Regions from separate parts of the Vibrio sp. V31_P5A7T61 genome, predicted to be linked through region 1. Evidence: predicted binding sites of a transcription regulator. Region 1 holds the regulator's gene; the other holds the start of a gene.
What was found. The regulator CRP, encoded in region 1, controls carbon source genes, mostly activating them, when cyclic AMP is high. The targets are predictions, from matches to a motif close to TGTGANNNNNNTCACA.

Region 1 (16,375 bases):
TCACACCATCAAGCTCTTCACCGACATGATCTTGCATGTACTCGCACTTCAGCCAATCAGACACTTCTCGTGTTGCATCATCAGCACGGCGCTCGGTCATTGAACACTGTTGTCCATAAAAGTCCATCTCTTCAAACGAGTAGTGATAGCCTCCGGTTGGTGTCCAGCGATCTTGGGTCTGATGTTGTTCTTTCGCTATCAAATATTTGATTGCACGGTGTAAAAGTAAATCTGGATAGCGGCGGATTGGAGAAGTAAAGTGCGCATAACGTTTTAATGCCAGACCAAAGTGACCTGCGTTATGGGCGTTATAGACAGCCTGCTTCATTGAGCGCAGTAGCATGGTTTGAATCAGCTCTTTATCTGCACGCTCACCGATTTGTTTCATCAGATTGGCGTAATCGGTTGGCGATGGCTCAAGCCCACCACTCAAGTCGAGTCCTAGTTCGCCCAAGAAGTCTCTAAAGCCCATTAAACGTTCTTCACCTGGTGGCTCATGCACTCGGAACAGAGCGGCTTCCTTGGCTTTTTCGACTAGCGATGCTGAGGCAATATTGGCAAGGATCATACACTCTTCAATCAGCTTATGAGCATCGTTACGGATCACTGGCTCAATGCTTTCGATCTTACGCTGGGCATTAAAGATAAATTTGGTTTCTACCGTTTCAAATTCAATCGCACCACGTTGATCACGAGCCGTTTTCAGCACCTGATACATGTTATGTAACTGTTCAAGATGAGGCACGACCGCTTGGTAGCGCTCACGCAGTTCTTCATCACCCTGCAAAATATCGTTAACTTTGGTATAGGTTAGTCGAGCATGAGAACTCATCACCGCTTCATAATGCTGATAATCAATGAGTTTGCCGCCATCAGAGATCGTCATTTCACACACCATGCATAACCGATCGACTTGTGGGTTGAGCGAGCACAGTCCGTTAGATAAAACTTCCGGCAACATGGGGACCACTTGCGATGGGAAATACACGGAGTTACCACGATTGGTCGCCTCTTTATCCAAGGCGCTGCCAGGACGGACATAATAGCTCACGTCGGCGATGGCTACCCATAAACGCCAGCCCCCCTCTTTTCTAGCTTCACAATACACAGCATCATCAAAGTCACGGGCATCTTCCCCATCAATAGTCACCAAAGGCAATTGCCGTAAATCGACTCGACCTTGTTTGGCCTCTTCAGGGACTTCTTCTTTGAGTCCACTGACTTGCTTTAAGACTTCATCAGGCCATTCATGGGGAATTTGATGGGTGCGAATAGCGATTTGAGTCTCCATACCCGGTGCCATACTTTCACCCAGTACTTCTACAACCTTACCCATCATGCCTCGGGTACGAGTGCCACGATCGGTTACTTCAATCACCACCACATTACCCATCCGAGCGCCTTCGCGGTGTTCGGTTGGGATTAAAATATCTTTATGGATGCGCGAGTCATCCGGCACCACATACGAATAACCTTGTTCAAGGAAAAAACGCCCGACAATTTGTGCATTACGAGCTTCAAGGATACGAACCAAGCGCCCTTCTTTTCGGCCTCGTTTGTCGGTGCCAGTTGGCTGCACTAATACAAAGTCACCATGAATCAAGGTGCGCATTTGGTGGTGCGGCAGTAAAATATCGTTTTCTTTGTTTAGACCACCCTCTGGGCGAACCCAGCCATGGCCATCTTTATGACCAATAACATGGCCTTTAATCATTTCCAGTTTTTCTGGTAGGGCGTAACATTGACGACGCGTAAACACCAATTGACCATCTCGCTCCATCGCTCTGAGGCGGCGACGTAGACCTTCGTAATGATCCTCACCCGATAATTCAAGGGCGGCAAACAGATCGTTACGGTTCATGGGGACATTGGCTTTGGTTAGGAATTCTAAAATATATTCACGACTTGGGATCGGGTTATCGTAGTTATCGGCTTCGCGATCCGCAAACGGATCAGTATGGGTAGTATCAGACATAGGCAGACCTGCTTTTCTAGGAAGGTACATAAAGTATATCCTACTGTGTTCTTAAGCTTAATAGCTAATCCCAACCGGCAGAAGCGCAACAACTTTGTGTATTACGTGACCGGAATCAAGTTGTCACAATAAATAACGAAGAGTTGAATCGTGTGTATGATGACAGGATGTTGAGAGAAAGTGGTAAAGCGAGCGTTAAACGCTAAGTAGGAAATAATAAGATAGGATTGAGTATTAATAATATTCTATATCTATCACTTACTGCATGACAATCATCCAGCAAGCGACAGAATGATAGAGAAAAAAGCTAAGATAAACAAGCTTTATTTACCAGAAGCTGCCTCGGCGCTTTGCTCGAGCAATGATATTTTCTGGCATCCTCATTTCTAATCCTTGTCGCAGCAAGGTAATTCGATTATGAGTTCGCTGATCGGCAGTCACGGAATTGTATAACCAACGATAGGCATCTTCATAATCTAACGGGCTACCATGATCGCGTAATAACAGCTCAGCAAGATGAATCCGAGCATTAAGATTGCCCATCGCCGCCGCTTCACGAAGATACGGAATGGCTCGCTCTCTATCTTGCTGAACTAACGTGCCTCGCGAATAATAACGACCAAGCTGTTCTAGGGCACTGGCTAATCCTTGATGGGCAGCATTTTCCATATAATATAAGCCCAGCTCAACATCTTGTTCAACGCAAACGCCCCACGCCAGCATATCACCATATAAAAACTCGTACGCAGGCAGACTGATCCGAGTTGCACGAGCAACAATGTCCTCAACCAACTGGCAGCGATCGGCTTTCAGTCGCTCCAAGTGTTGGTTCTGTTCAATCAGTTTGATTAGCTCAGCTTCAGAATAAATCGGCACAGGCTCTTTAACATCCGCCACGTTGGCGTGACCGAAGGAAGAGTGAAATGCGAATAATATAGAAGCGGCTACCGTACGTAGCTTCATACTTGCACTCTTGGTTGAATCCGATAGCCATACTAGTATAGCGCGACAGCGCGCAAGGGCTCGGCTTGATTCTTGTATCGGCAGCCCTAGCATTCACTTTAGGATAAATTGCCTCTTTGCGGCAACTTTTTGCCACCAAGACTAAGAGTATGAAGAATGAGGCATAAAAAAAGCTGGCGAAGCGCCAGCTTTTTAAATAGAGAAATCGTCAAGCGAATCAAAAAATCACACGTTAAATGGGTGTACTTTGATGATCGTTTCGTTACGGTCTGGGCCCGTTGAAATAATATCAATTGGCACGCCCGTTAACTCTTCAATGCGTTTAATGTAATTAATCGCCGCTTGAGGTAATGATTCTATTGATGTCGCGCCAAAAGTATTTTCTGACCAACCTGGCATGGTTTCGTAAATAGGCGTCACCGCCTCGAAAGCATCTGCTGCCATTGGTGATACCTGTGCAACAGAACCATCCGGCATTTGATAACCCGTACAGATTTTTAGCTCTTCCAGTCCATCAAGTACATCTAACTTAGTTAAGCAAAAGCCAGTGACTGAGTTGATTTGAATCGCACGGCGCATAGCCACCGCATCAAACCAACCACAACGACGTTTACGACCCGTCGTCGCGCCAAATTCATGACCTTTAGTACCTAAGTGGTTACCTACTTCATCATCCAATTCTGTTGGGAATGGACCCGCACCAACACGAGTACAGTAGGCTTTTGCAATACCTAAGATATAACCTAGATGACGAGGACCAAAGCCTGAACCAGCAGCCACACCACCAGCGGTCGTGTTAGAAGACGTTACATAAGGATAAGTACCGTGGTCAATATCCAACAGCGTACCTTGTGCACCTTCAAACATGATCTTGTCGCCACGCTTGCGGGCTGCATCCAATTCATCCGTCACATCGATGACCATAGAGGTCAACAATTCAGCGTATCCTTGAACTTGAGCTAAGACGTCGTCATAGCTCACTGGATCTACTTTATAAAAATGCTCTAGCTGGAAGTTATGGAATTCCATGACTTCTTTAAGTTTTTCAGCAAAGGAAACCATGTTGAACAAATCGCCAACACGCAGACCACGACGCGCCACTTTATCTTCATAAGCAGGACCAATGCCGCGACCTGTGGTACCAATGGCTTTTTTGCCACGAGCCAGTTCACGCGCTTGATCAAGAGCGATATGATAAGGAAGAATCAAAGGACAAGCTTCAGAAATAAACAGACGCTCCTTAACAGGAATGCCACGCTCTTCAAGCGGTGTCATCTCTTTGATTAATGCATCGGGTGACAGAACCACGCCATTACCAATGATGCATTTTACGTTGTTGCGGAGAATACCGGACGGAATTAAGTGAAGAACGGTTTTTTCACCGTCGATGACTAGAGTATGTCCAGCGTTATGGCCACCTTGATAGCGAACCACATATTTGGCATCTTCTGTTAAAAGGTCAACTATCTTGCCTTTACCTTCGTCACCCCACTGGGTGCCTAGAACGACTACGTTATTTCCCATCTTTCCAAGTCTGATTGCTAGTTAAAAAAGGATTCTAGCACCGAATCCTTCGACTTGCAGTTATTTTTTAAACGCGTGGCAATTGCCACGCGCCAGTAGTGAGACACTGATGAAAATCAACCTGACACTCAGAAGGCATCTCCGCGTTTATTCATCAGCATAAATTTTTACCGAACAAACCCCATCACGATCAATCGCCGCGCGATACATGCCGGAACTGTTCATCGCAAAGTGAATGTGGCCCTGTTGATCAATAGCGATCAATCCGCCCTCTCCTCCCACTTGCTTGAGTTCACCTTGAATGACCGTCTCACAGGCGGTGACGAGGTCTTGTTGCAGATACCGCATTCGAGCGGCGACTTCTCCCGCTACCTGATAGCGAATAAAATATTCACCCACTCCAGTGGCTGAGATAGCCACATTACCATTTTCAGCCAGCGTACCTGCGCCAATGATCGGCGAATCCCCGACGCGTCCATAGCGCTTGTTGCTGATGCCACCTGTACTGGTCGCCGCCGCCAAATTACCCTGTTGATCGAGCGCAACCGCACCCACGGTGCCATATTTCTTATCATCTGGATAAACCGATTCAGATAACGCCGTTTGATCACTGGCTTTCATGGCTAATAATTGCTCATAACGTCGCTCAGTAAAAAAATAGTCCTGTTCGGTATACGTATGCCCCTGCGCAAAAGCAAAGGCTTCTGCGCCTTCCCCAATCAAAAATACATGCTCACTGTGCAACAGCACATCTCTCGCCAGAACAACCGGATTTTTGATGTGTTTTACCCCAGCAATCGCGCCAACGCGCCGTTGTTGACCATCCATCACCGCGGCATCCATCTCAACCATTTCTTGATGAGTCAAGACGGAGCCTTTGCCAGCATTAAACAACGGCGAATCTTCAAGTAAAGTAACAGCAGCGACAACCGCATCTAGCGCATCGCCGCCTTGCTCTAAGTGCTGATGTCCCGCGCGCACCGCCGCCTCTAAGGTTTGGGTTATTTCTTGCTGCAGTGAAGCGCTCATCTGCTCACGCAAGATAGTGCCAGCTCCGCCATGAATGGCGATTGCAAAAGGTGATTTCATCGTAGAGTTCCTTTAAAAAAAGCGCTAACCGCAGAACAGTTAACGCTTTCAATATCGACAAACTTACACGATTTCCGAATACCAATCGGTCTTAGCCGCTCGTTTCCATCGTAATAAGTTATCTTTGGCTATCGATTAATGAGAGCCGCAGCTACCGCCACCACAGCAGCCTTCTTTTTCTTGTCCATGATGGTGATGACCTTCGCCACCGCAGCAACCATCGTGATCGTGGTCATGCCCATGGTCGTGACCACAGCCACCAGCATGATGAATGTGACCATGCTCAAGCTCTTCAGCTGTCGCTTCACGTAGCGCAATCACTTCAACATCAAACGTCAAGGTCTGGCCGGCTAACATGTGGTTACCATCAACCACCACTTCATCACCATCGACTTCGGTGATCTCAACAGGGATAGGACCTTGATCGGTATCAGCTAAGAAACGCATACCGACTTCCAACTCATCCACACCTTGGAAAACATCCGCAGGAACACGTTGTACTAGCGCATCACTGTGTTCACCGTAAGCATCTTCTGGTGCGACAGTAGCGCTAAATTTATCACCGATAACTTTACCTTCTAGCTCACGCTCAAGACCAGTGATTAGGTTGTTGTGACCATGTAGATACTCCAGTGGGGCTTCCACTGTTGATTGGTCTACGACCACGCCATCTTCCATTTTTACTTGGTAGGCAATGCTCACAACCATGTTTTTTTCAATTTTCATAACGGCTCCAAGGAGGTTGGTTTTGTTTTGCTCATCTCAGATTAAGAGAGATGAGCAATATTATGAAGATTATACACTGAAACTCAATTATTCTGGTTTAAAAATCCCAATCATTTGCTCAGTAGCATGTTGGCTTTTTTCTACCGATTGCGGTTTACGTTGCTCTGCGTAATCACATTCTACACACTCAACCAGCTCAATATTATTCTCTATCCACCAGCGCAGTGTGTCTTGTGTTTTACAATTTGGGCAACTGGCTCCAGCAATAAAACGTTTTTTTGTGCTCACTATTTCGTCCTACGTTTTTCCCAATAATCACGAGCTTGACGATCATTTGCCATCTCTCGTCCAAAAATCTCTTCCAGCTCTTTACGAGCCGCTTTAGTCCGTAACGTTAAGTTTTTATCATCACTGTGCTGCGGCAATAATTCTTTAAGCATCGTGACATCCAACCGCCGAAAGTGCGCTTCTGCTCGTTTCGCTTGATAAGGGTGCATGCCTAATTGCACAAGCACTTGGCGGCCTAAATCTAAAGCGCCAAGAAACGTCTCTCGAGAATGCCCTGCGATACCGTGGCTTAATAATTGATAGGCCTCTACCCGACTTCGCGCCCGTGCTAAGATTTTTAATTGTGGGAAGTGCTGTTGACACAAAGTCACAATCCGCATCACTTCATCGGGTTCATCGGTACAGATCACTATCGCCTCTGCCTGTGCAGCCCCCGCAGAGCGCAACAGTTCAAGGTGGGTCGCATCGCCATAAAACACCTTATAACCATATTTACGCAGCAGTTTAATTTGGCTGGCATCACTCTCTAATACGGTAATTTTAATCTTATTGGCGTACATTAATCGGCCAACGATCTGTCCAAAGCGGCCAAAACCAGCGATGATCACTTGCGGAGTTTGATGGCCAATCGTGTTGTCAGGCTCCTCTTCAGGGCTATTTAACGTCTGGCTATAATAGAAGGTTTGGAGTTTGAGCAATAATGGGGTCGTCATCATCGAGACACTGATCACTAAAACCAGCAACGCTGACTGACTAGCCGTGAATAATTGCCCCTCCGTCGCGGCCGTCAAAATGACAAAACCAATTTCTCCGCCTTGACTCAAAATCAACGCGCTGCGACTGCGTGCTTTCGAACGCACTTTAGCTAGACGCGCTAAACCATACATGATCGCCATTTTGACACTGATTAGCCCGATCACCAGCAGACTGACCAACCACCACTCCTGCCACAGTAAGGCGATATTAACCGACATGCCCACGGCGATAAAAAATAGCCCCAACAGTAAGCCTTTAAAAGGCTCAATGGCTGTACTTAACTCATGACGAAACTCACTTTCCGCAAGCAGCATACCTGCCAGAAAAGCCCCTAAGGCCATCGACAAACCCAGCTTTTCCATCAATAAGGCAATCGCAATCACCAACAACAGTGAGGCTACGGTAAATAGCTCGCGCACCTGGCTATTCACCACCCACCGAAATAAAGGCTGCAATAGGAAATGCCCAGCCATTAATAGCCCTGCTACCCCTGCCAACATCCACATTAATGGTAAGCTGTCACCCGTTGTTTGGCCGGCAAAAATGGCCACTAAAGCGAGCGTTGGAATAACCGCTAAATCTTGAAACAGCGACACGGCAAATACCGTGCGTCCCGTATCACTTAAGGTTAACCGCATTTCATCAATGGTACGTAGCGCTATTGCCGTCGATGATTGAGCAAGAATCAACCCAACCGTGATACTCACTGGCCAAGAGAAACCGTACATCCATAAACCGCTCGCGAGCACGCTACTGGTGATTAACATCTGTGACCCACCTTGCCCAAGGATCGGTCCTTTCATTTGCCACAATCGCTTAGGGTTTAGCTCTAAGCCAATCAAAAATAGCAGCAGTACCACACCAAATTCGGCAAAGTTCAAAATCGCATTAACATCAGTGATAAGCTTAAAACCCCAAGGACCAATCACAATCCCAGCGAGTAAATAGCCCAAAATAGCCCCAAGCCCTAAACGTTGAGCAATCGGTACTGCGACCACGGCAGCCGTCAAAAAAATCACCGAACTGGACAGCCAATCAGTCATCATGACGTAACCCTTCTAGCCAAGCGACATATTGATCAGCATGTTGCCTACGTTCAGCATCACTGATGTGCCTTGCCCAATACATCACTAACGGATCAATCCAGCGCATACGACATAACGCGGCGGTTAATTCAAAAGGTTGTAGAATTGCACTCAATGGATAACGATTGTATCCCTCAGCACTAAAAGCCTCTCGATGCCCACCGGTCGTGATCACGCTTCGCCAACACTTACCTTGCAGCGCACTTTCTGGTCCAAAGGCAAAACCTTTACCGAGCACTTTATCAATCCACTCTTTTAATAATGCAGGACACGAATACATGTACAACGGGTGTTGAAAGACAATCACATCAACTTCCAGTAAACGTTGATGCTCTTGATTCACATCGATAAAAAAATCGGGATAGGTCGCGTACAGATCAAGCACTTCAACATGAGGCAAAGCGATAATTCGTTCAATCAGCAGACGATTAGCCAGCGAGTGATCAGGGTCGGGGTGAGCGTAAATAACCAATACCTTGGGTCGATCGGCGGTGCCCACTTGATGATGGGAGGATGCGTTCTCTTTATCCTTATCCTTGGTCATTCCTTGATTCTCTTTAATAGATGCGAACGGTCGATAGAGCAACCAACGGATTTCCTTATCGTAAGCGGCTCAACAGTAACACAAATTGTAGCCTTAAAGCCGACCAAGCGATAGCCGAGCATGTAACGAGCCAATGTCGCTAAACGATAGAGAACAGCCTAGGAAGACCATCAACGAATCGGTATAATCATCGACATTGATCAAGATTACTCCTACTATTCGCGGCGACATACACGGCTAACTAGACACGACTCTTTATGATTATCTTCTCTGACATTCAATTACTCCGTGGCGGAAAACCGCTGCTTGATAAAACCTCAGCCACTATTCATCCCGGCGATAAAGTCGGTTTAGTCGGTAAAAACGGCTGTGGTAAATCAACACTATTTGCATTAATGAAAGAGGAGTTATCGATTGATGCCGGCTCATTTAATCAACCGGCTCACTGGGAGTTGGCTTGGGTTGCCCAAGAAACGCCCGCTTTAGAGCGACAAGCTTTAGAATACGTGATTGATGGTGATCGAGAATATCGTCGCTTAGAACAACAACTCCGTGAAGCAGAACAGCAAGATAATGGCACCCGTGTTGCCGAATTGCATGGTCATATTGAAACCATTGGTGGTTACAGCATTCAAGCGCGCGCTGCCGAACTGCTGGATGGTTTAGGTTTCAGTCAACAACAAATGAGTTGGAATTTAACCCAATTTTCTGGTGGCTGGCGCATGCGTCTTAACCTTGCCCAAGCGCTGATCTGTCGCTCTGATTTATTGCTCCTCGACGAGCCCACTAACCACCTCGATTTAGATGCAGTGATGTGGCTTGAGCGTTGGCTACAAAGCTATCCTGGTACGCTACTGTTGATCTCTCACGATCGCGATTTTCTTGACCCGATCGTCAATCGAATTATTCATATTGAAAATCAACAGCTCAATGAGTACACCGGTAACTACTCATCGTTTGAAGTGCAACGCGCGCAAAAGCTAATGCAGCAACAAGCGCAATATCAAAAACAGCAAAAGCAGATGGCACATATGCAAAGCTACATTGATCGCTTTCGCTATAAAGCCTCAAAAGCGCGCCAAGCACAAAGCCGAATTAAAGCACTGGAAAAAATGGAGCAAGTTTTACCAGCGCAATTTGATAACCCGTTTAGCTTTGAGTTTCGTCAACCTGCCGCCTTGCCTAATCCGATTTTAATGATGGATAACGTGGCCGCCGGATATGACGATCGGCTGATCCTCGAAAAGATTCGTCTTAACTTAGTCCCGGGTAGCCGAATTGGTTTGCTAGGTCGTAATGGCGCGGGTAAATCAACATTAATTAAACTGCTCTCCAGTGAACTGAAACCGCAAAGTGGCGATCTCACTTACTCTCAAGGCGTGAAAATCGGCTACTTTGCCCAGCATCAGTTGGAAACATTACACCCACAAGAAACGCCGTTGCAGCACATGATGCAAATTGCCCCTGATAAAACCGAACTTGAGCTGCGCAATTATTTAGGCAGTTTTGGTTTTCAGGGTGAAAAAGCGCTAGAAAAAGTGGCCCCTTTCTCCGGTGGCGAAAAAGCCCGTTTGGTGCTGGCGCTGATTGTGTGGCAAAAACCTAATCTGTTGTTGTTGGACGAACCCACCAACCATTTAGATTTAGACATGCGCCAAGCACTAACCTTTGCCTTACAAAGCTTTGAGGGCGCAATGGTTATCGTCAGTCATGACCGCTACCTATTACGCGCGACCACTGACGAGCTGTACTTAGTGCATGATCAGCAAGTCGCTCCTTTTGATGGTGACTTAACCGATTACTACAAATGGCTAACCGATCAGCAGAAAATGGCCCGCAAAGAAGCCCAAGCGACTCAGCCAGTCAAAGACAGCACCAACAGTGCTGCGGCGAAAAAAGAGCAAAAACGTCGCGAAGCTGATTTTCGTAAACAAACCGCGCCAATTCGCAAAAAATTGACACAGTTAGAAGAGAAAATGGATAAATTGAATGCCATTCTCGCCCAAGCCGAGTTAAATCTCTCTGAGGCCACTTTGTATGACGCAGAGAACAAAGCCCAATTAACCGAAGTGATTGCTAATCAAGCCTCAGCAAAAAGCGCGCTTGAGCAAGTAGAAAGTGATTGGATGGCCGAGCAAGAACATCTTGAACAACTGGAACAGGAATTCACTCAGTAATGATCCCAACGCACGCTCATTCATCATTAACGTTAGAAGGCTTATGGCAATTTAGCCTCGACTATTATGCGGTTAATGAAGTGAAAGAAGCGTGCTTGTGTCTGCAAAACCAGTTTCAGGGGAATGTTAATTTACTATTGCTGCTCAAGTGGTTAGATGAACAACAACTCAGTATTAACGACTCAGAATGGCCACGCTTATTGGCGTGTTTAAGTCATTCAGAAAGCTTAGTTCACTCTTTTCGTGAGTTGCGCCGTAAACTAAAGTCTCACCTATCAGAAACACTGTACCGTGAAGCGCTACAGTTTGAATTGCGGTTAGAAAAACAGCAACAAGCAGAGCTGATCGGCTGCGTACAGGGATTCCGATTATCCCCGACCAAAGACCTAGCGTTGACTGAGCGCTACTGTCGACAACTTGGCGCTGAGCATTTGATCTCTCTATTCTCTACCCCGGTAAAACCAACATGATGCTCATAAAGAATTGAGGCTTTTTATGTCGCCGTTTACTGCCGCGAAGGGATTAACCAATCCACATTTACAAACCCTACTACCGCGCTTAATTCGTCGAGCGGCTTGCTTTACGCCGGTTTGGCAAACCTTAACCACGCCAGATAACGATTTTCTTGATTTAGCATGGAGTGAACCAGCCCTCCCCTGTGTCGATAAACCCATTTTTGTCTTATTTCACGGTTTAGAAGGCAGTTTTTATAGCCCTTATGCTAATGGCTTAATGGATGCGTTTGCTCGACATGGTTGGCTATCGGTGATGATGCATTTTCGAGGCTGCAGCGGAAAACCCAACCGCTTAGCTCGAGCTTACCATTCGGGTGAAACGGAAGACGCGCGTTTCGTACTTGAATACCTACGCGCACAATTCCCTCAGCGTACCATCATTGCGACTGGAGTCTCTTTAGGCGGTAATATGCTGGTCAACTATTTGGCGCGCTATCGGGATGATCCGATTGTCGATGCGGCAACCATCATTTCCGCACCACTGGATTTAGCAGCGTGTTCGCAACGTATTGAACAGGGCTTTTCAAAAATTTATCGCCGTTATTTACTCTCATCATTAAAAAATAATGCGTTAAGAAAAGCCCCATTGCTACAAAATGAGCTAGGTTTAACCACGCAATCCATTCGTCAAGTAAGCAAGCTCTATCAATTTGATGATTTGATCACCGCACCGCTACACGGCTTTAAAGATGCGCAAGAGTACTATCAACAATGCTCAGGACTCATGAAATTAGGCGCGATTACTATCCCTACGCTGATCATTCATGCTGCCGATGATCCGTTTATGACTGAAGCAGTGATCCCGCGCGGTCCTTTAAACCCACAGATTAACTACCAATTATTTGAACACGGTGGCCATGTTGGTTTTTTAGCTGGCAGCTTACGTCAACCTAGGTTCTGGCTTGAGCAGGCTTTGCCGAGTTACTACGCTAATTGGCGACAGAAATAAAAATTAGCGTCATTTAGCGTCATATGGCAGCAAAATATCGTAAAACAGAGATTATCAGTTCATAAAATCATGAGGTATTTATGATCGTTCCTTGGCAACATATCGCCAGTGACACTCTAGACAATTTAATTCGTGAGTTTGTATTACGCGAAGGCACTGACTACGGTGAAAGTGAAATCAGCTTACAAGACAAAATCGATCAAGTCATCGCTCAACTGCGCAGTGGGCAAGCGATGATCGTCTATTCTGAGTTACACGAAACGATCGATATCAAAAGTACCGCACGCTGACGGTAAAAATCGGCGTTTTCTGCTGCGTTTTTTCCATGATATAGTGAAACCAGCCATGGGCTTTGCCCCTCAAGGATCAACAGACAAGGTATGTCATGTCAGCAAAACACCCCATTATTGCGGTCACCGGTTCATCAGGCGCTGGTACAACGACCACATCAGAAGCTTTCCGCAAAATGTTCAATATGATGAACATTAAACCCGCTTGGGTGGAAGGTGATAGCTTCCACCGCTTCACTCGTCCAGAAATGGATATTGAAATTCGTAAAGCAAGAGAACAAGGTCGACATATTAGCTACTTCGGTCCGCAAGCGAATGACTTCCCTGCTCTGCAGGATTTTTTCCGCCAATATGGCAAAACGGGCGCAGGACAAATTCGTCGTTATCTGCATACTTTTGATGAAGCCGTCCCCTATAATCAGATGCCTGGTACCTTCACACCTTGGCAGCAGTTGCCTGATGATACCAATGTCTTATTTTATGAAGGCTTACATGGCGGAGTGGTCGATGGTGACATTAATGTCGCGCAACATGTCGATTTTTTGATTGGCATGGTTCCAATTGTCAATTTGGAATGGATCCAAAAATACGTGCGCGATACTCGTGACCGCGGCCATTCTCGTGAAGCCGTCATGGATTCTATCGTTCGCTCAATGGACGATTATCTGAATTACATTACCCCTCAGTTTTCGCGTACGCACATTAACTTTCAACGAGTGCCTACGGTCGACACCTCAAATCCTCTCAATGCGAAAGGCATCCCGAGTTTAGATGAAAGCTTTGTGGTGATCCGTTTACGCGGAATAAAGAATGTCGATTATCCCTATTTACTGGCAATGATTGATGGCTCGTTTATGTCGCGTCACAACACGATTGTGGTTCCTGGCGGCAAAATGGGCTTTGCTATGGAACTTATCGTGCAACCCTTACTCCAGCAATTAATTGAATCCGGAAAAATTGGTTGAGATTGCCTTATCTTGACCTGATGAGTAAGAAATTCGCATAATCGGTCAGGCTACGGTCTTATTAACACGATTACTTTTCATACCGTGATCATGTGCACGTTTTTGCGTAAAATATCCATGGTTTGATACGATTAAAATCAAGAAATCGCGTTCGAAAAAGGATACTATTCCTTACCGAACACAAGATAGCTTGCAGCCATTAGGAAGTCCTCTTATTCTAGTTAATCCATTAAGGCTTCGCTAAAATATACGGACAGCAGCGAGCGTACCCTGCAGAGGAAGTGAGATATTATGGTTCTAGGTAAACCTCAAACCGACCCAACACTAGAGTGGTTCCTTTCACATTGTCATATTCATAAGTACCCTTCAAAAAGCACGCTGATCCATGCGGGCGAAAAAGCGGAAACCTTGTACTACATTGTTAAAGGTTCTGTTGCGGTACTGATTAAAGACGAAGAAGGTAAAGAGATGATTCTTTCTTACCTTAACCAAGGTGATTTCATCGGCGAGCTTGGTCTGTTCGAAGAAGATCAAGAACGTACCGCTTGGGTTCGAGCTAAATCCCCTTGTGAAGTCGCGGAAATTTCTTTTAAGAAGTTCCGTCAATTGATTCAAGTTAACCCCGATATCCTGATGCGTCTATCAGGGCAAATGGCTCGTCGCCTACAAGTGACCAGCCAAAAAGTCGGTGATTTGGCGTTCCTTGATGTGACTGGTCGTATTGCACAAACTCTACTAAACCTAGCAAAACAACCCGATGCAATGACTCACCCTGATGGGATGCAAATCAAAATCACTCGTCAAGAAATTGGTCAAATCGTTGGTTGCTCTCGTGAAACCGTTGGCCGGATTCTGAAAATGCTTGAAGAGCAAAATCTGATATCAGCACACGGTAAAACCATCGTGGTCTACGGCACTCGTTAACCTCTGGTTTAACATGCTTAAAGCCTGAATAAGCTACTTTAGTTGACCTAAAGTAGCTTTTTTGTTGTTCATCGTTGGCTACCCGTTCCGTTTTTTACTAACGAAGATCGGTACTTTCAAAGATTTTATCTGCTGAAGCCGCCACAAAGCCGCTATACAGTTGACCGTTCGCCATCGGATAACGTTTAGCGAACTCATAAAAACCACCAGGGATCACTTCAACACCGTCGTTAAACGAGACTGGCACCTTATCAGCCATAGTCGAGGACTGTTCTAGTAATACTTCTGGTGTGCCTTTCACTTCACCGCCATTTTCATTGATAGTAAAGCCCGCCTGACGCAGATGATCATTGACCGCTTTGACCTCATTAAATGCCTTGAGCTGATTAACACTCACCGTAAAGTGATTGGCCCCATAACCATGGGCGGCTAACCACGCCGCATACTCGCTTTCTTTGGCTAAGATTTGATAATCTGCAAACGAGAGATCCCATAGACGGCCGGCGTAAAGAAAATCGACATCATCAAGGCGAGTCGTCTCGACTTGAGCCACTAACTTAGCGACTATCGCTTGTAACTCTGCTGAGCACTCTTCGACCTCCAATTCACTAATAAATACCTTAGGTTGCTTAGGATCAGGGTGCTCATAATGCTTCGCCACCAGCTTTTTGCTTTCAAACAGATAATCACCGCAAGCAACGTAGCCTAAGGCCAGAAACGGCTTGGCCAAAGTCTCTATACCCAGTGGTGCGATATTAAAAGTTCGTAAAGCAATGTGGTCATTGATCAGTGCTTCGTCTTCCTGGAGCAAATGATGGACTTTTTCTGCCGCAGGGCAAAGACGCTGAATATAGTCATTCCATAAACATTGAAAAAGCGCACTTGGCGTCATGACGCCTCCTTGTCAGTGGGTGGATAACGCCTCTCGCGATAGAGACGTTATGGGTTAAACATTATCTACACTCTTTAGCTGTGTTGACGACTTAAGGCAAAACAACCCCTGGTGATAGTGTCGCGGGTAATTCTGTCGTTTGCCCTTCCATCGACGCCATTGGGTAAGCACAGTAATCCGCGGCGTAAAACGCGCTGGGGCGTAAGTTACCTGACGCACCCGGCCCACCAAAGGGAGCATCGCCACTGGCTCCGGTAAGTTGACGGTTACGGTTAACAATTCCGGCGCGAATATGATCAATAAAATATTGCCACTCTTGATCGTCGGTCGACACTAAGCCTGCTGACAAACCAAAGCGCGTATTATTAGCCAGTGCTACAGCTTGAGGCAGTGTTTGATAACGAATGACTTGCAATAATGGGCCGAAATATTCTTCATCAGGTAAATCATTAATCGCAGTGACATCAATAATCCCTGGTGTGACGAACGCCGCTTGTTGTGCCTTCGCGGTTAATAAACTTTTTCCGCCTAACGCTTGTAAATTCGCTTGTGCCGTCAAAATAAACTCAGCGGCAGCACGTGAAATCTGTGGCCCCATAAAGGGTGCAGGATCAGCAAAAGGCTGATCAATGCGCAGCTGCTCGGTCGCTTTTAGCAACTTATCAAGCAACTTATCGCCTTTTTCGCCTTCAGGTAAATAAAGACGACGAGCG
Region 2 (16,375 bases), on a different contig from region 1:
TACATCAATACTTGGCGCGCTTGGCGCTGCAATTACCGTGCTACTTAGCGATAAGGCAAAAGCCATCCCCGCCGAACACAGAATAGTACGCTTCATATCTGTCTCTCTTATGGTTGATTAAACATCTGAGACAGTATTTGATACTCGCGAGCGTTTGGAAAATGTGCTGTTGAAGTTTACGAGGCACAACGAGCAATGAATGAGGCAGATTCAACGTGTTACATGCTAAAGGCAATCTTCAGCCAAAAAAACGGATTTTCTATCGTATAGAGTAGAAAAACGGCTATTTTGGACTATGCTCGCATCGTTTCATATTGAGGATCGGTGAGCGTATATTGAAGCGAATCGAAAGATGATGTTTTGATGAACGCTCATTGATTGCCGATGTGAAAACTTGCTTTTATCACGGACAAGCGGCACCCTGACAGTCTTCCCTTCTTCAAGTAATCAATAGGATAAAATAGATGAATGCCATCAAGCCATTATCGTGTCTTTTTGCGATTGTTTTTAGTGCCGCAACCCTAGCTAAAGTAACGATTGATATTCCTGATAGTATTAATATGTTGGTGGTTAATGGAGAGAAACCTGCGGTTTCTGGCGGTTTTTTTTCTGCAAAAAAAACATTAACCTTAGAAGATGGACAGCAACAGATCGTCTTCCGCTACCAGCCTTATTTCACACAAGGTAATGATCGTATTCAAGTAGAAAGTGAAGTGATTGTTGCGACTTTTTCTGCGCAAGAGACCAATCTAACCTTTGGTCTACCAACCTACCGTAACGCCGTTGACGCGGAAAACAATATCCGTCATCTGACTTGGTCACTGCAAGATTCTAACGGGCAGTCTGTTGCTCTCCAGCAAGATCGACTGATCAAACCCGGGATGCAAATAGGGCGTAACTATCAACAAGAATTGTTGGAATACAATCGAACAGGAGGCCCCGCAGCCATCGTCACCACCACTTCAGTCTCCAACAACATAAAAGCCCCACAGGCGATCGATAATACCGCCGAAGAGATGCTGTATTTCTGGTACAACAAGGCTGATGCTGCCACTCAAGAAAAGTTCAAACGCTTTATTAATCAGTAACCATCGCGATATTCGCCCATAATAAAACCCCAAGTATTCAGAGATAAACTTGGGGTTTTATTGTTTTCAACAGCAGAGATGATGAGCGGTGCTGATTAATTCCAGAATAACATCGCAATCGCTGATAAAATCACAATACAAGCGATGTTCAATGCCATCCCAACTCGCATCATTTCACTCTGTTTAATGTGCCCGGTCGCAAACACAATCGCATTCGGTGGCGTTGCCACAGGGAGCATGAAGGCACACGATGCCGCTATCGCAATCAACACCGACAGTATCACGGGTGAAACACCTAAAGCTTCAGCAACACCAGCAAACACCGGAATTAATAACGCGGCACTGGCCGTATTACTGGCAAACTCCGTTAAAAACACCACAAAAGCCGCAATCACGATAACAATCAGTAAAATATTTAACTCTGAAATCATCGAGCTCAGTTCATTGGCCAGAAACACGCTGGTTCCGGTCTGTCTAAGAATATTACTGAGACAGATACCACCACCAAACAGCAGTAATACACCCCAGTCGGCGGTTTTTTCAATATCTTTCCAGTGAACTACTCGTGCAAAACAGACCAGAACAATCGCGCCTAAGGCGACGATCGTATCAAAGCTTTTAAAACCACCGAGAAGTTCATTAACCGGTTTACTGAATATCCACAATGAGACGGTCAAGGCAAAAATGGCCAAAGTCACCACTTTCCCTTTATCCCAACTCACTGTCTCGTGATTGAGCTCGAACTGCCCTTTTAGATCGGGTTTAAGCATCCAATAAAGTAGCAACATCGCAATAGGTAACATGACGATAGTCGTCGGCAAACCAAACTGCATCCACTCAGAGAAGGATAACCCCACTTGAGCGGCGGCAATCGCATTCGGAGGACTACCAACAATCGTTGCAATACCACCGATACTGGCACTATAAGCAATACCTAACAGCACAAATACATAAGTATTATGGCCTTTGTCTTGGTCAACTTTACTTAAAATACCAAGCACTAAAGGTAGCATCATCGCCGCCGTGGCCGTATTACTGATCCACATTGACAGACCAGCCGTGACACCAAACAGCATGAACACCGCGACACTAAAGCGCCCACGTGCCAGTATTAACACTTTATCAGCAATGACTTTATCCAGCCCTTGACGATGCATCGCGGCCGCTAACGCAAATCCGCCTAAAAATAGAAAGATGATCGAGTTAGCAAAACTATTCAGTGCAGCCTGAGTTTCAAATACTCCAAATATCACCGCTAATATCGGCACTAAAATCGCAGTTACCGTGACATGCAATGCTTCGGTTAACCATAGCACAGCGATAAACGCTAAAATGCTCAATCCAAGGACGACATTAGGGGCAAAAGGTAAGGTATTCAGTAGGATAAAAAACAGGGCAATATCCGCTAACACAATCAAGCTGTTGCGGTTGAATAACCATTCTCGGGTATTGTTGGGCAATGGGACATTCTCGTTTCGATTCATTATTATTTTTCCTTATCGGGCCAAACGGCAGCCAATATGATCCCATAGATTCAAACGAGAGGATAATTATTATTGCGAAATTGTTAACCTTATCAAAACTATGGGCAACAATTTAACAGCTTGAAATGAATGCGCTTCTCAGCACGAAAATCATTAACAAAGTTTGCACAACAAAGCGTGACTTAAACAAAGGTTCCCCCTTAGCAAAAGAGAGATTTTATGGATTGGCTATTCTCGCTCTTGCTTATCTATGAAAGAATGAAAACTCTCTCCATTGGAAGGTCCATCATGCAAGCGCTCATCACCCAACTGCAATTTTCAGCCTCCATTACCGGCCCGATTTGTTTAATGTTACTGTTGGGGGTATTACTCAAGCGTGTGCAGTTGATTAACGATAATTTTATTGATGTTGCCTCAAAACTGGTTTTTCAAGTCACACTCCCGGCGATGCTTTTTCTCAGTATTGTCGGAGCCGAGCATGACTTCTCTTCCAGTCTGTCCTTGATTGTTTTTGGGCTCGTTGCTAATTTTATTTTTTTCTTGTTTACCTGCTGGATGACTCAGCGACAATTTCATCATCCTCAAGATCAAGGCGTGATCATTCAAGGCGGCTTTCGAGCCAATACCGCAATCATAGGCTTGGCATATGTTGCTAATTTATATGGTAATAGTGGGGTCGCATTAGCCGCGATTTATGTCGCAACAACAACGGTGCTATATAATATTCAAGCGGTGATCGCTTTAACGCCAAAAGGCGAAACACAAGGAACGAAGGCACTCACAACGATACTCAAAACATTGACGAAGAACCCGTTGATTATCGCGATCCTACTTGGGGTATTGTGTTATGCGATAGCACTACCGATCCCTACTATGATCAGCGAAGCAGGACACTATTTTGCCAACATGACTCTGCCTCTTGCTTTGCTCTGCACCGGTGGCTCACTGAATATCCAATCACTAAAAAATGATTCCCGATCGACTTGGTTTGCGACTCGCTACAAACTGCTTTGGTCACCGCTGTTGATCACCAGCGCTGCATTATGGTTTGGCTTTCGGGGTATGGATGTCGGGATTATTCTATTAATGACTGGAGCACCAACCGCTGCCGCAAGCTATGTCATGGCGAGAGCGATGGGAGGAAATGCACCACTCGCTGCAAACATTATCGCCTTAACGACGGTGTTTTCTTTTATCAGTTGTACCTTAGGGATTTTCTTACTCTCAAGCTTGGCGCTTATTTGATGAACGTAATGTAAGGATGTTGAATGAGGCGGATTTTTTGCGAACTGCCTCTCAATTGCAATTTGCAAATGCAATTATGAAACACGACGCTATAAAACTGCGAAAATCAGTCCATTTTGCTGGTTTTGTCACCAAAAAATATTGGCACGGTAATTGTATTGTAATAAGTGACCCTTTTAAGCCGAGGGTCACCTAGCCAACTGACGTTGTTAGTGAATATTTTGTTCACAAATAGATAGCCAGCCGCCCAATTGCGACTGGCTTTTTTTTTGCTAATTCAGTTTGTAAAATAACGTCGCTAACGGTGGAATACGTAACCGCAGTGATTGTGCTAACCCTTCGCTCGGCACACGATCGCTGTTGACGACCGATAAAACGTCAAAACCACTCCCGCCATATCGCTTTTCATCCGTATTCAAGAGCAATTGATAAGTGGCCGAGACAGGCACACCTAAACGAAACGCTTCGTGTGGTACTGGCGTAAAATTGGTGATCACCAACACGCGCTCACCTGCACTATTGATCCGCTCATGAGCGATAATGCTCGCATCAGCCGCATCTTGTAGACGCCATTCAAACCCTTGAGGATCACAATCCAGTTCGTGCAGCGCGCTGTGTGTACGATACAAGTGGTTCAAATCGCGGACTAAGTTTTGTACCCCTTTATGACGCTCAAACTCCAACAAAAACCATTGCAGTTGATCATCGTGGTTCCACTCCCCCGTTTGTGCGAATTCAGCGCCCATAAAGTTAAGTTTCTTACCTGGTTGACCATACATGTAACCCAAATAGGCACGCATATTCGCGGTTTGCTGCCATTCATCACCGGGCATTTTGTAAATCAATGACTGTTTACCGTACACCACTTCATCGTGTGACAGCGATAAAACATAGTTTTCACTAAAGGCATAAATTAATGGGAAGGTTAAAGTGTTGTGATGATATTTACGATGCACCGGATCTTCTTTGATATAAGAAAGGCTATCGTGCATCCACCCCATATTCCACTTAAAGCCAAAGCCTAACCCCCCAACAAAGGTTGGGGCAGAAACGCCAGGGAAAGCCGTTGACTCTTCAGCAATGGTCATGGCATTCGGGAAATGCTTATACACTTCTTCATTCATCCATTTCAACATCGCAATCGCGTCGTAATTTTCACGTCCCCCATCAACGTTCGGGATCCATTGATCATGGCTACGCGAGTAATCGAGATAAAGCATAGAAGCAACAGCATCGACTCGTATGCCATCAATATGGAACATCTCAAACCAATAGAGCGCGTTAGACACTAAGAAGCGGCGCACATGTTCACGACCTAAATCATAAATATAGGAATTCCAATCTTGATGCCAGCCACGGCGAGGATCAGGATCGTGATACAGCGGCGTACCATCAAAATTCGCTAACCCATGGGAATCGGATGGAAAATGGGCAGGAACCCAGTCTAGCACCACTCCAATTTGCGCCTGATGGCACTGATCGACAAAATATTTAAAATCATCCGGCGTGCCATAACGACTGGTTGGAGCGAATAACCCTATCGGCTGATATCCCCAAGACCCATAAAAGGGATGCTCAGAAACTGGCATTAACTCTACGTGGGTATAGCCCATATCCACCAGATAAGGTACTAGCTGATCAGCCAATTCACGATAAGTTAAAAAGCGCCCATCTTCACCGCGCTTCCAAGACCCCGGATGCAACTCGTAAAAAGACAGTGCTTGTTTGCGCTTTTCGGAAATGGGGCGCTGTTGCCATTGAGTATCTTGCCATTGATAGCGGCGATGATCGTAAGTCACGGAAGCTAAAGAAGGATACTGCTCAGCATAGCAACCCCATGGATCAGCCTTATGAGGTAAGCCTTCCCCATGAGGACCTTTCAGTTCGAATTTGTATTGTGTTCCTTCGGGTAAATTAGGAATAAATAATCCCCAGATACCATAATCAAGGCGTTGCATCGGATGGCGACGCCCATCCCAGTGGTTAAAAGCACCGATTAAACTGCAAGCTGAAGCATGAGGCGCATAGACTAAAAAACGAGTTCCGCTGATCTGCTGTCCATCACGCTCTAAGGTAACAAATTGCGCTCCCATATGATGGTACATCTGCTTGGGCGTATGCAGCTGTTCAAATTCAGCATATAAGGCATGATATTGGTAAGGGTCATCAATGATTTGCTCTGTGCCAGCCCAATCAACCGCCAGCTGGTAATGGGTAAACCGCAGATCATGATCGGATTTTAGAATAAACCCATCGAACTCATCACGCTCTAAGGCGATTCTTGGTTGCCCTTCTAAGAGCAGCTCAACCTTATCTGCATTAGGCAGCCATACCCGTAGTGCTCCTTGCTCTTGTGGAAGATAAGGACCCAAAAAGGCAAAGGGATCGGCACATGCAGCATGCAATAATTGTTGATAGGTCTGCTGTAACTTAACGATTTTTTTCAGCGGTTTCTTTTTTACGGGGTTCAATATACTTACTCCTAACCAAGACTCTCAAAAGGAAAAACGCCCGCGAAGAGCGGGCTTGCTAGCATGGCATCCATGACCTTGAGTTTGACAGATCCGATTTGTGCTGTAGTAGACACTCGGAATTTATTCGATCATTTAGCCTGATACATCTTAACTAACCCAGTAAAAACATGGAGTGACCTAGCGTTTATTTCTTAACCTTAACTCAAAAAGATGCCGTATTATCGACAGAAACGGCACAGTGATGAGTGAACAACGCCAGTATCATCGCCGCCCAAAGGCGGCTACTCCGGTTTATTATTGGCTCGCTTTCGCGCGAATCTGGGTCAATTTAGTCGCAATACGATTAACATCGTCGCGGGCAAAAATCTCATCTAAGTTCATCGATAGCTTACGACGCCAGTTAGGATACTCATTTACGGTACCTGGAATATTGACGGGCTTATCCATTTCCAGCCAATCTTCTAACTGAACGCTGAGTAACGCGGAAGAACCCGCCGCAACGTGCAGTTGCAATGCTTCACTTAAGTAAGAGTCCATAGGAACTAACTGAGCATCACGTCCAATGCTTGCTGGTAAGTAACCGTGCCAATCAACCGAATTCAGTATGCCTTGCTTACATTTCAAACGATCCGTAAACAGCTCTTGCAGTTGCGCTTCATCAGGATACAAACCAATCTCGCGGCCCATTTTCAAATCATCACAATGCCAAAAACCACGTAACGTCGGCATATCATGAGTACATAAGGCCGCCATCGATTGCTCGGCATAATGAGTCGGAGAAATAAACCCACCGTCTTCTTTTGAAGTTTCAAAGAAAAAGACTTTGTAAGAGTGCACCCCTGCATCGCGCAGCAATGCGACAATTTCATCAGGAACGGTACCTAAATCTTCACCGATCACGCTACACTGGTGACGGTGCGATTCGAGCGCCAAAATAGCCAGCATATCTTTCACTGGATAATAAATGTAAGCCCCTTGAGTGGCATTTTCACCTTTCGGGATCCACCATAAACGCAGCAAGCCCAGCACATGGTCAATCCGTAACGCACCACAATGTTTCATGTTGGCACGGAGCAGCTTGATGTAAGCATCGTAAGCAGTGGCGTGTAAGGTTTGTGGATTAAGTGGCGGCAAGCCCCAATTTTGCCCCAAAGGACCCAGCACATCCGGTGGCGCGCCAATACTGGCATCCAAGACTAAGCTGCCGTTATCCGCCCATGTTTCAGCGCCAGAGTCAGCGACTCCCACGGCGAGATCGCGATATAAACCAACCGCCATGCCTTTTTCATCAGCTAACGCTTGTACTTCATTAATTTGTGTATCGGCGACCCATTGCAAATACATATAAAGATGAACACGCTCACGATGTTCTTCAATGTACTTTTGCACCGCCGCATTATCAAAGTGACGGTATTTTTCAGGGAAAACTGGCCACCCCCACACTTGGTTATCTTGTGCATGCAAATCCGTGTGCAATGCATCGAATGCGGCTTGGTGAACCAGACTTTCGCCACCTTGCTCAACAAAAGCTAAGAAGGCACGCGCGCGATCGGTATTATTATCCAAATGGCGGCGCTTAAACTCATTAAACAGTAACGGCAAGACACTCATTTTAAGCTCGGCCACTTCGGTATAATTGACCCAGTGAGTTTCACGAACTTTTTGCAAACGTTGCTGAAAATCCTGACTACCGACTTGTTGCTGAGCTTCAGCACTGAGTGCAAACTCAGGTACCGAGCTAACATCGATATACAGGATATTTAGCCAGCGACGTGAAGAAGGGCTATAAGGGCTGGCCCCTTCAGGGTTAGCAGGAAATAGAGAATGAATCGGGTTTAAACCCACAAAATCACCGCCACGCGAAGCGATATCCGCCACTAGCTGCTTGAGATCGCCAAAATCGCCCATCCCCCAGTTGTGTTGGGTACGTAAGGTGTAGAGTTGAATGCTTGGTCCCCACAGTTTTTTACCTTGAACCAAAGCCGGTTGCTTAAAACACGCTCGCGGCGTGATGATCAGCGTCATCGTATACGGTGCTTTGCGCCGCTTACGAGTAACCAATAAAGTATGATATCCCCACGCCAAACCGCTTGGCAACGCAAACACTAAAGGGCCACCCTCTGCACGCTCATCACGAACAATTTGTGATTGAAGATAGCCTTCAAGTACTTCTCCCTGCTCGGTTTCTATCCGCCAATTAAATTCACTTTCCCGAGCGCTGACACCTAGGTAGAGTGGAACTTCAACCGCATCCCCTTCTGAGATCACCAATACAGGATCCAAGACATCTTTTTTATGTTTTTTCTGAGCTGACGCTAATAACGTTTGATCATTAGTTGTATCGTAACCCAAAGACGCCAAAAGACGACGAATAGTGTCGTCTGAAACGGTGGCCTCGTCTCCCCAAGCGCTGACATAGCTATCGGCAATTCTTGCCATCTCTGCGACTTGTTTTAATGCATTATGTTCTTTCATCGCTTTCTCCGAAGGGACTGCTTACCCCTCAAAAATCATGTAGGGTGTATAAGAAAAGAGTTATCCAGCCAAGAGTTTCCTTGGCTGGATAGTCGGTTAATTAGCGTTTAACCGCTTTTAATTTCCAAATATTATTCACGTAATCTCGAATACTACGGTCTGAGCTGAACTTACCCACCAGCGCGGTATTCAAAATGGCTTTTTTCGCCCAGCCAGCTTGATCACGATATTGCTTGTCCATCGCTTCATGAGCTTGAATGTAAGAAGCGAAATCGGCCAGTACGAGGTAAGGGTCTCCGCCATCCAGTAAACTGTCATAAGTCGCGCGCAGCTGTCCCGGAGCACCTGGTGTAAACTCATCGCCCAGCAGTAAATCCATTGACGCTTTCAACAGTGGATCGGCTTGATAATAATCGTAAGGGTTGTAGCCGCGTGCTTTCAACGATTCAACGCCATCGACATCCAAACCAAAGATGTAGATATTCTCATCACCAACTTCTTCACGAATTTCTACGTTTGCGCCATCCATCGTACCGATGGTTAACGCACCATTCAGTGCCATTTTCATATTACCGGTACCTGATGCCTCTTTACCTGCGGTAGAGATTTGCTCAGACACATCCGCTGCCGGAATAATGATTTCCGCCATGCTGACGCGATAATCGGGAATAAATACCACTTTAAGTTTGTGATTCACACGAGGATCGTTATTCACTTTCTCCGCAATCTTGTTCAGCGCGTAAATAATTTCTTTAGCAAGGTGATAGCCCGGCGCCGCTTTCGCAGCAAAGAACACCACGCGTGGCTGCATATCAAATTTTGGATCGTTCAATAAGCGATGATAGAGCGAAAGAATGTGCAACATATTCAGATGCTGACGTTTGTATTCGTGTAAACGTTTGATCTGGACATCAAAGATAGCGTTGGTATCAAGCTCAATACCCATATTGTCGCTTACCCAGTCAGCCAAACGTTGTTTATTGGCTTTCTTAACGGCCATAAACTGCTTTTGGAACGCTTTATCATCAGCATACTTGGCAATCTCTTTAAGCTGATCTAAATCCGCAGGCCATTGGTCACCGATCTTCTCGGTGATCAATGCGGTTAATCCTGGGTTACAGAATTTTAACCAGCGGCGAGGGGTCACCCCATTTGTCACGTTTTGGATCTTACCAGGGTAAAGCTCAACGAATTCGGGAAACAGATCCCGTTGCACTAACGCAGAGTGTAAGGCAGCAACACCATTGACGGCATACGACCCGACAACACACAAGTTAGCCATACGCACCATGCGGTGGAAACCTTCTTGAATGATCGATAATTTTTGCTGTTTGGTTACATCACCAGGCCATTTAGCACGAACGTCTTGTAAGAAGCGATGGTTGATCTCGTAAATGATCTCCATATGACGAGGTAACAAGCGTTGGATTAACGATTCACTCCACGTTTCTAAGGCTTCTGGTAATAACGTATGGTTGGTGTAAGCAAAGGTTTTTGAACTGATTTCCCATGCCGCTTCCCAAGTCAAATCATGCTCATCAATGAAAATACGCATTAATTCAGGAATGGCGATGGTTGGATGGGTATCATTTAACTGAATGGTTTCATATTTTGGTAAGTCTTGTAGCGAGAAACCAGCCGCTTGATGACGACGCAAAATATCACGCACTGAAGCCGCACTGTGGAAATATTGCTGCATCAAACGTAGCGTTTTGCCTTTTTCGTGGTTGTCATTGGGATAAAGTACTTTGGTGATATTACCCGCATCAATCAGCGCGTGCTGCGCTTCAAAATAGTTACCATTATTAAAGCTCTCTAATGAGAACGGTGCAATGGCACGACATTCCCAAAGACGCAACGGGTAAACGGTTTCACTCTGGTAGCCCACAATAGGCAGATCCCACGGCATCGCTTGTACCAACATGCCCGGCACCCAGCGGCGCTTCTCTTTACCTTGATCGTGGTAGACTTCGACATGACCATAAAAGCCAATTTCTTGTTTAATGTCAGGACGAGCCACTTCCCATGGATAACCCTCAATTCCACACCAAGCATCCGGCGCTTCTTTTTGATGTCCATCCTCAAACGATTGTTTAAACAAACCGTACTCATAATGCAAACCATAGCCGACGGTTGGATACTCTTGCGCAGCGCATGAATCCATAAAACAAGCTGCTAAACGACCTAAACCGCCATTACCTAATGACGGATCGCGTTCTTCTTCTAATAAATCCGTCAGGTTCTGTCCAAGTTCACTCATTGCTTGGCCAACCTGCTCATACAAGCCCATGCTGATCAGGTTATTGCCTGTTAGTCGCCCAATTAAGAATTCAAGTGAAAGGTAGTTAACACTTTTCGCGTTAACAATTCGTGGGTCTTGCTCTGTTTCAAGTAAATCAAACGTGGTCAATTCCGCTAGCGCTTGACCCATTGCTAAATACCATACTCGGCTAGAAGCATGTTCAATCGTCGTCGCATAGGTCGCGGTAAGGTGGCGTTTCACGTTTGCTTGAAATAATGCTTTATCAAAAGTTTTCTGTTGCGTAGGTTTCATTGAGAAATCTCACTTTTCGGTTTTAATCCATCTGTGGTCTATCGTGCATTGCCTCTTCCCGCAAAACATCCTCCCACTGAAATGGCAAATTAGGATGAGAAGCAAGGGCGTAGATGCAGCGATAGCCTCGTAGAGGTGATCTGTCTCTCATCGATCAAACAGAGAAACAAACGATGAGTGATAACGATCACAGCAACGCGTTTAGTGAGCATAGTGGTCTCTTTTTACAAAACCCGGACAGCTAGATAAACATTTACTCAAAATGCAACAATGATCACATGACATTATTTTCTGTTGCTTAATTTGCAGCGTATCTCGTGTGCAAGAGATAAATATCAGGGTTATTCACCTCACCAATAAGTGACAAACATCACATAATGGGGGCGTAGTTAGTGAAGAACTGTGAATTTGGCAAGAAAGTCGTCTGGGATCAATAACAGTCTGCGGCAAGTTCCAGTAACATCCCTGTCATTAACGATGACGGGACAAATATCATGTGGATTCCATCGAAATTAACTCGCCCAGGACGGCTACACAACGCGATTGTCCGTCCGCGCGTTTTAGAACTCCTGCAAAAGGCCCCTTGTTATAAGTTGGTCCTTTTCCGCTCTCCAGCGGGTTATGGCAAAACCACCATGGCCGCTCAATGGCTTGCCGATAAACCGAATGTCGGCTGGTACAGTATTGATGAAAGTGATAATGATCCTTTTCGCTTCATGAATTACTTACTGCAAGCGATGAATAAAGCGACTCAACAAAGCTGCCCTAATGCGCAAAAATTGGCAGAACGACGCCAATTTTCATCGCCCCACTCACTGTTTAGCGAAGTTTTTGCTGAGATTTCTCAGTTTGATCAAGAATGCTTTGTCGTGCTGGATGATTATCATCTGATCAGTGATGATGAGATTCACGAAGCGATGCGCTTTTTCCTGAAACATATGCCAGATAATCTCACCCTAGTCGTCACCAGCCGCATGACACCGCCGCTGGGCACAGCGAATCTGCGTGTACGTGATTTAATGATAGAGATAGGTAATGAGTTGCTGGCGTTTGATACCGAAGAGACCACGCGTTTTTTCAACCAGCGTGTCGTGGAAGGTATTGATGACGTCACCGCCCTCAACCTGCGTAATTATGTTGAAGGTTGGCCTTCAGCATTACAACTTATCGCCTTACAAGCACAACATCAAAAGCGCACCTTAGCCCAGTCGGTTGAATCGGTCGCTCATTTTAACCATGCCCATTTATGGGATTACTTAGTTGAAGAAGTGTTTGATTTACTGGATAAAGAAACACGCCACTTTCTGATGCAGTGCTCGGTATTGGATCACTTTAACGACAGCTTAGTCAGCGCCTTAACACAACGAGACGATGCCCTAAGTATGATTGAATCACTCAATCGGTATGGTCTGTTTATCTATCCGTTAGAAGGAGATCACAACTGGTATCGCTTTCATAATTTATTTGCTGAATTTCTTGCCCATCAACGCATGGCACGGATCCCTCAGCAAGAGCAAGAATTACATCGCTCCGCCGCGCGCGCCTGGCTTGAAGCCTCTACCCCACATCAAGCCTTACGTCATGCTAACTTAGCGCAGGATACCGATCTTTTAGCGAGTATTTTGACTCAACATGGTTGGAAAATGTTCAACCAAGGTGAGCTTAATGTCCTTGAGTCGGCCATTAATCTCCTCGCGCCACAACAGCTTTATAAAGAACCCAAACTCTGTTTACTGCAAGCTTGGTTGGCACAAAGCCAACATCGCTACGATACCGTGGGCGCGATGCTTGAACAGGCAGAAAAAGAGATGCAAGCGCTGAACGTCGAACTCAGTAGTAAACAGCAAGGTGAGTTTAATGCGCTATTGGCTCAAGTCGCAATCAACAAAAATGAGCCCGAGAAAGCCTTAACCCTCGCTGAACTGGCATTAAGCCAATTAGACAGCACCGTGTATCGAAGCCGCATTGTTGCCACATCGGTTGTTGGAGAAGTGAACCACGTTCTTGGTCACCTCAGTCGTGCGCTATCAATGATGCAACAAACCGAAAAACTGGCACGGCAATATCAAGTCTACCATCAAGCGCTCTGGGCCTTATTGCAACAGAGCGAAATCTTAATTGCTCAGGGCTACGTGCAAGCGGCTTTCGAAGTGCAAGATAACGCCTTCAAGCTGGTGGAGGAGCAGCATTTACACCAAGTTCCCTTACATGAGTTTTTACTGCGTATTCGCGCCCAAATTCTCTGGTGTTGGAATCGTTTAGATGAAGCAGAAGAGTGTGCCCACAAGGGGTTAGAAGTGCTTGGTCAACATTCACCGAGTCAACATTTACACAGTTATTCAATGTTGGCACGTATCGCGGTTGGCCGTGGAGAGCTGGATAAAGCCGGGCGTTATATCGAGCAAGTCCATCACCTGATCAAACAATCACAGTATCATGTCGACTGGACGGCGAACGCCTCATTATCGTTATTATTGTATTGGCAAGCTCGTGGGGATAAAACCGCGATAGAACATTGGTTGACCACTACCCATCGACCAGAAAAAGCTTATAACCATTTTTTCCAACTGCAATGGCGCAATATTGCTCGCGCACAAATTTGCCTCGAACAGTATCCGGAAGCGAAACAAACCTTAGCATTTTTACAACAGCAAGCGAGTGAGTACCAACTACTGACCGACTTAAATCGCAACTTAATTGTTGAAGCCACGCTCGCCGCGCTCGGCAATGATGATGAACTCGCTCGTGATAAGCTCAAAGAGGCTCTACGCCTCACCAATCAAACGGGCATGGTGGGTAATTTTCTGATCGATGGACAAAAAATTGGCCATTTACTGGAAAAAATGGTTCACCGCGGAGAATTAGGCGATCTAGAGCGCCATCGCGCCCAGCTATTGATTAAGGAGATATCAACCTCTCAGCGCAGCCGCTCCATTCATTTTGATGAAGAATTTGTCGAAAAGCTGATTAACCATCCCAATATCCCTGAGCTGGTTAGAACCAGTCCGCTCACTCAACGTGAGTGGCAAGTGCTTGGGTTAATTTATTCAGGCTTTAGTAATGAGCAGATTGCTCAAGAGCTTGATGTGGCAGGAACGACCATCAAAACGCATATTCGTAACCTGTATCAAAAGCTGAATATCGCCAACCGTAAGGAAGCGATGCATACCGCAGAAAACTTATTACAGTTAATGGGATATTAAAATATCTCGAACCTCGGCCTACTGATTGGATTATAACAAGTAGGCCGACCGTCGATTAAAATGGTTTAGGCGCAAAACCAGTCATCACTTCGACCCGTAAGGCTTTACCAATTTTGGTGGTAGGATGAACAATAACAAGCCCTTTAACGGATTTTTTCAGCTTCCCTAAATCGGCCTGCTCTTCTTTAGTCAACTCACGATAAAACGGCATATCCGCCAGCATTTTGCGCTCTTTGTTTAGCTCATATTCTGCTTTGTTCTTCAAACTATTAATTTGTTTGGTCAACTGATCAACGTCATCCGTAAACTTACTCACCATAGCGCTGTCACCGCGAGTCTTGGCCGATTCTAACTTATGAGAACAAGTATCAAGGCGGCTGTGTAATTTTTGCAGATCGTTTTTTAAACTCATGGGGCTTAAGGCTCTTACCGATAAATGGGCACGGATTATAGCATAGGAGAGGCAGAGTGTTGAAACACAAAAACATCGATTCTTGCTCTTGGATTGCTCTCACCGTATAGCGCTGTGAACATCAGATGACCACAAGGTCCGGCTTCTTGAGCAAGTGATATCGAGTCCCCGCTCTTTGATAACCATAAAAATGTGAGACACCACATAGTAATCTTTCATTCACCGTTAAATATCTGCACTAGTATTATGGTAATAGCCTGCATCGCTGACAATGATATCGATAAGATAACCAATCATTCTCACGCCACGAAATGATCAAGCAGGCAAAATGGTCTCAGTTGGTTTGAACTTAATTATCATGAAAGATGGAAAACACCATGAATCTAACCATACGCCAGCGCCTCTATATCTTGTCGATTGTGCCTTTATTACTGATTGCCTTAAGTATGATCTATTCAACCTTCGCAGAAACGCGCAGTTTGACTCAAGGGCAGATGAATAACACTCGCCTTGCGATGATGGAGATGAAAAAAAACGAGCTGAAATCTTATTTGGAGATTTCGCGTACCGCAATCGAGCCATTACTGCGTCGTCAAGCGCCTTTAGAGGAAGCTCTGACCATCTTACGAGAGATTCGCTTTGGGCTTGATGGTTATATTTTTGGTTATGACAGTAAAGGGACTCGACTTCTCCTTGGTCAGAGCAAAGCTGGATTAGGCAATAACTTCATCAATATGACCGATGCCCAAGGTAACTTTTTAATTCGAGATATCATTAATAACGCGAGAAAAGATGAATTTTCCATCTACTATTTTCCAAAGCCTGGGGAATCCGTACCTTTACCTAAACTTAGCTACTCGATTTATATTCCTCAATGGGATTTAACCATAGGTACTGGGTTTTATACTGATGATGTCGATGCAGAAATTGCGGCCATGGAAAAGCGGGCTCAGCAACAACTGACTCAAAGCCTTTGGACATTAACGACGATTGCCACTGTTATTGTCATTATTGTCGGAGTCATGGCGCTGTTCTTAAATCGTAGCATTATGCGCCCACTGGATATGCTGGATGAATCGATTCGCTCTTTTGCCAGTGGCGATGCCGATCTCACCGCTCGGATGGAAAGCTTCACTATTCCAGAATTTGCCCGTTTAAGCAGTAACTTCAATGTGTTTGTGACCAGCCTGCAAGGGATCATCCAACGCGTCCATCAACTCGGACAACAAGTGGTTGCAGAAACCGACACCATGACGCAACGCGCTGCTCAAGTGGACATCATTGCCACTGGACAGCGCGAAGAGACCGAGCAGGTCGCCACCGCGATGACTGAAATGACAACGACCGCTCAAGAGATCTCTAATAATGCCAATCAAGCAGCCAATTCGGCCAGACAAGCGGAAGATAATGCTCAAGAAGCGCATAAGATTGTCGAATCTG

Region 2: a site for CRP is predicted at 11,497-11,512, ahead of CAG58_RS07305 (glycogen/starch/alpha-glucan phosphorylase). Genes of this name have one in related genera too.

What each region holds. Positions count from the first base shown of each region.
Region 1 covers NZ_WXWI01000057.1:87,977-104,351, reverse strand. The annotation lists gene rnr (ribonuclease R) at 1-1,975, opposite strand, end outside; gene motX (flagellar protein MotX) at 2,303-2,938, opposite strand; gene CAG58_RS12695 (adenylosuccinate synthase) at 3,164-4,462, opposite strand; gene CAG58_RS12690 (isoaspartyl peptidase/L-asparaginase family protein) at 4,610-5,551, opposite strand; gene slyD (peptidylprolyl isomerase) at 5,687-6,277, opposite strand; gene CAG58_RS12680 (YheV family putative zinc ribbon protein) at 6,365-6,565, opposite strand; gene kefB (glutathione-regulated potassium-efflux system protein KefB) at 6,565-8,367, opposite strand; gene kefG (glutathione-regulated potassium-efflux system ancillary protein KefG) at 8,357-8,950, opposite strand; gene CAG58_RS12665 (ABC transporter ATP-binding protein) at 9,208-11,127, shown strand; gene CAG58_RS12660 (TIGR02444 family protein) at 11,127-11,597, shown strand; gene CAG58_RS12655 (hydrolase) at 11,623-12,591, shown strand; gene CAG58_RS12650 (YheU family protein) at 12,672-12,881, shown strand; gene CAG58_RS12645 (phosphoribulokinase) at 12,977-13,846, shown strand; gene crp (cAMP-activated global transcriptional regulator CRP) at 14,138-14,770, shown strand; gene CAG58_RS12635 (DUF1338 domain-containing protein) at 14,868-15,662, opposite strand; gene astD (succinylglutamate-semialdehyde dehydrogenase) at 15,754-16,375, opposite strand, start outside.
Region 2 covers NZ_WXWI01000029.1:244,303-260,677, reverse strand. The annotation lists gene CAG58_RS07335 (glycosyl hydrolase family 18 protein) at 1-96, opposite strand, end outside; gene CAG58_RS07330 (DUF2057 family protein) at 465-1,088, shown strand; gene CAG58_RS07325 (SLC13 family permease) at 1,184-2,572, opposite strand; gene CAG58_RS07320 (AEC family transporter) at 2,861-3,817, shown strand; gene glgB (1,4-alpha-glucan branching protein GlgB) at 4,090-6,288, opposite strand; gene malQ (4-alpha-glucanotransferase) at 6,586-8,766, opposite strand; gene CAG58_RS07305 (glycogen/starch/alpha-glucan phosphorylase) at 8,867-11,320, opposite strand; gene malT (HTH-type transcriptional regulator MalT) at 11,815-14,523, shown strand; gene CAG58_RS07295 (YibL family ribosome-associated protein) at 14,579-14,935, opposite strand; gene CAG58_RS07290 (methyl-accepting chemotaxis protein) at 15,313-16,375, shown strand, end outside.